One region of the Streptomyces sp. NPDC086077 genome, then DNA from elsewhere that is predicted to be linked to it. Evidence: predicted binding sites of a transcription regulator. Region 1 holds the regulator's gene; the other holds the start of a gene.
The links. Region 1 encodes HrcA, which represses chaperone genes, less so after heat shock. Its sites were predicted from a motif close to TTNGCACTCNGNNNNNCNGAGTGCNAA; they were not measured.

Region 1 (3,401 bases):
GTCCACCAGCACGCCCAGCCGGGCGTCCGGGCCCGGCGCGAAGGACCGCACGATCGCGGGCAGGTCGTCCACGCCCTCCAGGTACTCCACGACCACGCCCTCGACGCGCAGGTCGTCGCCCCAGACCTTCTCGACGAGCTCGGCGTCGTGCCGGCCCTCGACGTAGATGCGGCCGGCGCGGGCCACACGCGCGCGTGCGCCGGGGACGGCGACCGAGCCGGAGGCGGTGCGGGTGGGCCGTTCCGGCCCCGCGGCGGGCCTCACCAGCGTCACCACGCGGCCCTCCAGCAGAAACCCCCGGGGCTCCAGCGGGAAGACCCGGTGCTTGCCGAAGCGGTCCTCCAGGGTCACCGTGCCCGCCTCGCAGCGGATCACCGCGCCGCAGAAACCGGTGCCCGGCTCCTCGACCACCAGTCCGGGCTCCGCGGGGACCTCGGGCACGGGTCGGGGCTTCTTCCACGGCGGTGTCAGGTCCGGAGAATACTGGCGCATTCGCATGACGATATGGACAGCTCCTTACGTCATCCGTGCGACACGCCGAACCGCGCGGCCAGGGCGTCGCGCTGGCGCCGCACGAACGCGGCGTCCACGACCGCACCGTGACCGGGCACGTACAGCGCGTCCTCACCGCCGAGGCCGAGCAGCCGGTCGAGGGCGGCGGGCCAGTGGGACGGTACGGCGTCGGGGCCCGCCTGCGGCTCGCCGGACTCCTCGACGAGGTCGCCGCAGAAGACCACCTCGGGTTCGCCCGCGCGCTCCCCGGGGACCAGTACGGCGAGGTCGTACGGCGTGTGCGCCGGCCCCACGTTGGCCAGCAGGACCTGGCGGCCGGGGCCCAGATCGAGAGTCCACTCGCCGCAGACGAGGTGGCGGGGCGCGACCAGGGTGTCGGCCGCCTCCTGGGCGGTCGCGGCGTCGAGGCCGTGGCGGACGGCGTCCGCGCGCAGTTCCTCCCGGCCGCGCCGGCCGCCGAGCACGGTGTCGGCGCCGACCGCGCCGAAGACCTCCGCGCCCGCGAACGCCGCCGCGCCGAGGACGTGGTCGAAGTGAGGGTGCGTGAGCGCGAGATGGGTCACACGATGCCCGGCCAGGGCCTCCGCCCGCGCCCGCAGCCCCGCCCCCTCGGCGAGGCTCGACCCCGCGTCGATCAGCAGCGCCGCGCCCCGGCCGGTCACCAGCCCCACCGTGCAGTCCCACCCGGGCAGCCGGCACCGGCCGACGCCGCTCGCGAGCCGCTCCCAGCCCACCTCTTCCCAAGTCACGCTCATACGGCGACGCTAGGCCCTGTCGCGGTGTTCGCGCCTGCCCGGGGGCGAACGTCCGGAATCGGGAGCACGGCGACAGGGTCGGCAGGGCCTGCCGTACCCCCCGTCCGGCACGACCTGGCAGGACGGGCCTTGCCCGGGGCGTACCGGACGGCCGTACACTGGGCCGGTAAGACTGGCACTCGCGTGCGTCGAGTGCCAGGGGGAGCGCCCAGGGACGACGTACTGGAGGTGCGCGCGGATGCTCAGTGAACGACGGCTGCAGGTACTGCGTGCGATCGTCCAGGACTACGTCGGCACGGAGGAGCCGGTCGGCTCCAAGGCGCTCACCGAACGGCACGGTCTCGGCGTCTCCCCGGCGACGGTCCGCAACGACATGGCGGCGCTGGAGGACGAGGGGTTCATCGCCCAGCCGCACACCAGCGCCGGGCGCATCCCGACCGACAAGGGCTACCGGCTCTTCGTGGACAAGCTGGCCGAGGTCAAGCCGCTGACCGCGCCGGAGCGGCGCGCGATCCAGAACTTCCTCGACGGGGCCGTCGACCTGGACGACGTGGTGACCCGGACCGTGCGGCTGCTCGCGCAGCTCACGCGGCAGGTCGCGGTCGTGCAGTACCCGTCGCTGACCCGCTCCACCGTGCGGCACGTGGAGCTGCTCTCGCTGGCACCCGCGCGCGTGATGCTGGTGCTGATCACGGACACCGGGCGGGTCGAGCAGCGGATGGTCGACTGCCCGGCCCCGTTCGGAGAGGCGTCGCTGGCCGATCTGCGGGCCCGGCTGAACAGCCGGATCGCGGGCCGCCGTTTCTCGGATGTGCCCCAGCTGGTGCAGGATCTGCCCGAGGCCTTCGAGGCGGAGGACCGTGGCACGGTCCACGTGGTGCTCTCCACCCTGCTGGAGACGCTTGTCGAGGAGACGGAGGAGCGGCTGGTGATCGGCGGTACGGCCAATCTCACCCGCTTCGGACATGACTTCCCCCTCACCATCCGGCCGGTGCTGGAGGCGTTGGAGGAGCAGGTCGTCCTCCTCAAGTTGCTTGGCGAGGCGAAGGATTCGGGCATGACCGTGCGCATCGGGCACGAGAACGCCCATGAGGGACTCAACTCCACCTCGGTGGTGTCGGTGGGCTACGGTTCGGGCGGCGAGGCGGTTGCCAAGCTCGGCGTGGTCGGACCGACCCGCATGGATTACCCGGGAACGATGGGAGCGGTACGCGCAGTGGCACGGTACGTCGGACAGATCCTGGCGGAGTCGTAAGTGGCCACGGACTACTACGCCGTCCTCGGCGTGCGCCGCGACGCGTCGCAGGAAGAGATCAAGAAGGCCTTCCGGCGGCTCGCACGCGAGCTGCATCCGGACGTGAACCCGGATCCGAAGACCCAGGAGCGGTTCAAGGAGATCAACGCCGCTTACGAGGTGCTCTCGGACCCGCAGAAGAAGCAGGTCTACGACCTCGGCGGCGACCCCCTGTCGCAGGCCGGCGGCGCCGGTGGCGCGGGCGGCTTCGGCGCGGGTGGCTTCGGGAACTTCTCGGACATCATGGACGCGTTCTTCGGTACGGCGTCGCAGCGCGGGCCGCGCTCGCGCACCCGCCGCGGCCAGGACGCGATGATCCGTATCGAGGTCGAGCTGGACGAGGCGGCCTTCGGCACGACGAAGGACATCCAGGTCGACACGGCCATCGTCTGCTCCACCTGCAGCGGCGAGGGCGCGGCGCCGGGTACGTCGGCGCAGACGTGTGACATGTGCCGCGGCCGTGGTGAGGTGTCGCAGGTCACGCGGTCCTTCCTGGGCCAGGTCATGACCTCGCGCCCCTGCCCGCAGTGCCAGGGCTTCGGCACCGTGGTCCCGAACCCGTGCCCGGAGTGCGCGGGCGACGGCCGGGTGCGGTCCCGCCGCACCCTGACGGTCAAGATCCCGGCCGGTGTCGACAACGGCACGCGCATCCAGCTCGCCGGTGAGGGCGAGGTCGGGCCCGGTGGCGGTCCCGCCGGTGACCTCTACGTCGAGATCCACGAGCTGCCGCACCAGACCTTCCAGCGCCGCGGCGACGACCTGCACTGCACGGTCACGATCCCGATGACGGCGGCGTCCCTCGGCACGAAGGTGCCGCTGGAGACCCTGGACGGCATGGA
Region 2 (3,401 bases), on a different contig from region 1:
GATCTTGTTCACGACGAGGGTGGAGAGGGCCTCGCCCTCGACGTCCTCGGCGATGATCAGCAGCGGCTTCGAGGCGTTGCTCTGGATGATCTTCTCCAGCAGCGGCAGGAGGTCCGCGATCGCGGAGATCTTGCCCTGGTGGATGAGGATGTACGGGTCGTCGAGGACGGCCTCCATACGCTCCTGGTCCGTCACGAAGTACGGCGACAGGTAGCCCTTGTCGAAGGCCATGCCCTCGGTGAAGTCCAGCTCCAGACCGAAGGTGTTGGACTCCTCGACGGTGATGACACCGTCCTTGCCGACCTTGTCCATCGCTTCGGCGATCAGCTCGCCGACCTGCTGGTCCTGGGCGGACAGCGCGGCGACGGCGGCGATGTCGGACTTCTCGTCGATCGGGCGGGCGGAGGCCAGCAGGTCCTCGGATACGGCCTTGACCGCGGCGTCGATGCCCTTCTTCAGGGCGGCCGGGGAGGCGCCGGCGGCGACGTTCTTCAGGCCCTCACGGACCAGCGCCTGGGCCAGGACGGTCGCGGTGGTCGTACCGTCACCCGCGATGTCGTTGGTCTTGGTCGCCACCTCCTTCACCAGCTGGGCGCCGAGGTTCTCGTAGGGGTCCTCGACCTCGACCTCGCGGGCGATGGTGACGCCGTCGTTGGTGATGGTGGGGGCGCCGAACTTCTTGTCGATGACGACGTTGCGGCCCTTGGGGCCGATCGTCACCTTCACCGTGTCGGCGAGCTTGTTGACGCCGCGCTCGAGGGCGCGACGGGCGTCCTCGTCGAACTTCAGGATCTTCGCCATGGCAGCGGGAGCCCTCTCGGAAAGTCTGCGGTAAATGAACTGCGCCCCGGACGCCCGGCTTCGTTATCGGTCGCGGGGGCCAGGGGCGCAGCTCAAACGGTGTGCTGTGGGTGAACTACTTCTCGATGATCGCGAGGACGTCGCGAGCCGAGAGGACGAGGTACTCCTCGCCGTTGTACTTCACCTCGGTGCCGCCGTACTTGCTGTAGAGAACGACGTCGCCGACGGAGACGTCGAGCGGAAGACGGTTGCCGTCCTCGAAGCGGCCCGGGCCCACGGCCAGGACGACGCCCTCCTGGGGCTTCTCCTTGGCGGTGTCCGGAATGACCAGGCCAGAGGCGGTGGTCTGCTCGGCGTCGAGCGGCTGGACCACGATGCGGTCCTCGAGCGGCTTGATGGCAACCTTGGAGCTGGTGGTCGTCACGATCCGACCTCCCCCTTCGGAGATCTCACGGGGTTAACTGTCTGAGGTGGCGACCAGGTGGATCCGTCGTCGCGGGTGCCGGACCTGCCCGTCGCTGTGTTGGCACTCTCCAGTGGGGAGTGCCAGAGCCGAGACTATGACTGCGGTTAGCACTCGGTCAAGCGGAGTGCCAATTGGCCGCGGCGCGTCGGCCGTGGCGACCGGTGCCGCACCTCAGAGGTAGTCCTCCAGCCGCCCCACCGTCAGCCCCGCCTCCTGGACCCGCCGGAGCAGGAGGGTTGTGCGCTCGCGGAGCATGGGCTCGGGCGTCTCGGTCGAGGGGACCGAGACGATGTCGCCGGGGCGCAGGCGGACGGGGCCCTTCATGAAGGTGAGGTCGGCCGCGTTCATCGTGGCGCGCCACAGGACGATCGCCTTGATGCCGCAGTCCACGGCCGCCTTCCGGGTCGTCGTGTCGTACGTGCCGTAGGGCGGGCGGAACAGATGCGGGCGGACGCCGAAGCGGACGCGGAGCTTCTGCTGCTGGCCGCAGATCTCGGCGCGCTGGCCGGCGTACGGCAGCCCGCGCAGGGCGGCGTGGTCGAGGGTGTGGTTCTGGACGCTCGCGCCGACCGCGCGGAGCCGCGCGAAGTGGCCGTAGCCGGGGCCGACGACGCTGTCGGTGAGGAACATGCTGACCGGCAGGCGCAGTTCGCGGACCATGTCGACGAAGCGCGGGTCCTTCTCGGCGCCGTCGTCGAAGGTGAGGAAGACGACCTTGTGGGAGGTCGGGATGCGGTCCAGGACCGGGGCCAGTCCGTCCACCGGCCGGGCGACGTGGCGCAGCGGCGAGGGCGGCGGGGAGAGCGGCGCGGACAGCCCCCAGCGGCGGTGGGGCGGGGGCTGCGAGGCCGCGGAGCCGGGTGCCGCCCCCGCTTCCACGGACCGCCCGTGCGGGCCGTCGGGCAGGGCGCAGCTGGTCAGCAGGGCCAGCAGCAGCGCGGCCCCGGCCGTCCACCCGCGCCGAATCACAGGTAGTCCTCCAGGCGGCCCACCGCGTATCCCTTCGCCGTGACCTTGTCGAGGAAGACTCGGATCATGTCGGGCATCTCGCCCGCCCAGTCGTCGGTGCCCCGGAAGTGGCTGAGGACGATGTCGCCGGGGTGGATGTCGCGGTCCCACTCGCGGTAGTCCCAGCGGTCCACGAAGACCTCCTCGTTCCACAGCGGGACGTGGGTGACGCCGCAGTCCTTGGCGGCGTGCAGGGTGTCGGAGTTGTAGTTGCCGTAGGGCGGGCGGAACAGGAGCGGGCGTTTGCCGTAGCGCTCCTCGATGACGTCCTGCATGCCGCAGATCTCGCGCTTCTGCTCCTCGTAGGACAGGCCGGGCAGGTAGGGGTGGTTGAGGGTGTGGTTGTTCAGGCCGACCCCCCTGGCCTGCATCTTCCGGAAGTAGCCGTAGTCCTCGCTCACCAGGTAGTCGCTGAGGAACGCGGTGTACGGGATCTTCAGGTCGCTCATCATCCGCAGGAACGCCGGGTCCTTCTCGGCGCCGTCGTCGATGGTGAGGAAGACGACCTTCTCCTTGGTGGGGACGGTGGTGAAGACCGGCGGAAGCCCCTGCTCCTCGTGTCCGTCCACCTCGAAGCCGTCGCGGGTGGTGATCTCCGGTTTCCGGGCGGGCGGTGCCGGTGCCCGCAGCGGGGTCTCCTTCAGGCCCCAGCGCTTCGCGGCGGCGACCCGGGCGGCCTGCTCGGCGCGGAGTTTGGCGGCGTATCCGTCCAGGGCGCGGGCCGGAGGCGCCTTGAGGGGCGGCGGCGCCTCGGTGCTCCGGGTGCACCCCGAGGCGATGGCGGCTGCGGTCAGTACGGCGACCCCCGCCATGGTCGTCGTGGCCCTCCGGCGGCCATTCGGCCCTTTTTTGTCATTTTGTACTACTAGTTCCATGGGGCCGGATCCTCCCAGGCCCCGCCCCCGAACCCCCGCTGACACCGCCGCCGGAGGCGGACCATCCACCGACTGGCCGACAATGTCCCGGTGAACGACCTCGCCCCTCTCCTCACACCCGAAGGCCGGGCCCTCCTCGACGAGGTGCGCGGCACCGACCCCGCCCGCGAACTCGCCGTCGCCACCCGGCTGCGCCGCGACCATCCGGCCGATCTGGTGTCGGCGGCGCTCGGCCAGGCGCGGTTGCGGCA

Region 2: groES (co-chaperone GroES) is a predicted target of HrcA. The motif match lies at 1,372-1,398, and genes of this name have one in related genera.

The regions. Positions count from the first base shown of each region.
Region 1 covers NZ_JBFBJT010000031.1:7,223-10,623, reverse strand. Annotated here, with positions in the region: gene AB0O67_RS12070 (DUF3097 domain-containing protein) at 1-492, opposite strand, end outside; gene AB0O67_RS12065 (MBL fold metallo-hydrolase) at 522-1,268, opposite strand; gene hrcA (heat-inducible transcriptional repressor HrcA) at 1,507-2,523, shown strand; gene dnaJ (molecular chaperone DnaJ) at 2,524-3,401, shown strand, end outside.
Region 2 covers NZ_JBFBJT010000008.1:26,440-29,840, reverse strand. Annotated here, with positions in the region: gene groL (chaperonin GroEL) at 1-801, opposite strand, end outside; gene groES (co-chaperone GroES) at 917-1,225, opposite strand; gene AB0O67_RS04130 (polysaccharide deacetylase family protein) at 1,439-2,146, opposite strand; gene AB0O67_RS04125 (polysaccharide deacetylase family protein) at 2,233-3,087, opposite strand; gene AB0O67_RS04120 (methyltransferase domain-containing protein) at 3,241-3,401, shown strand, end outside.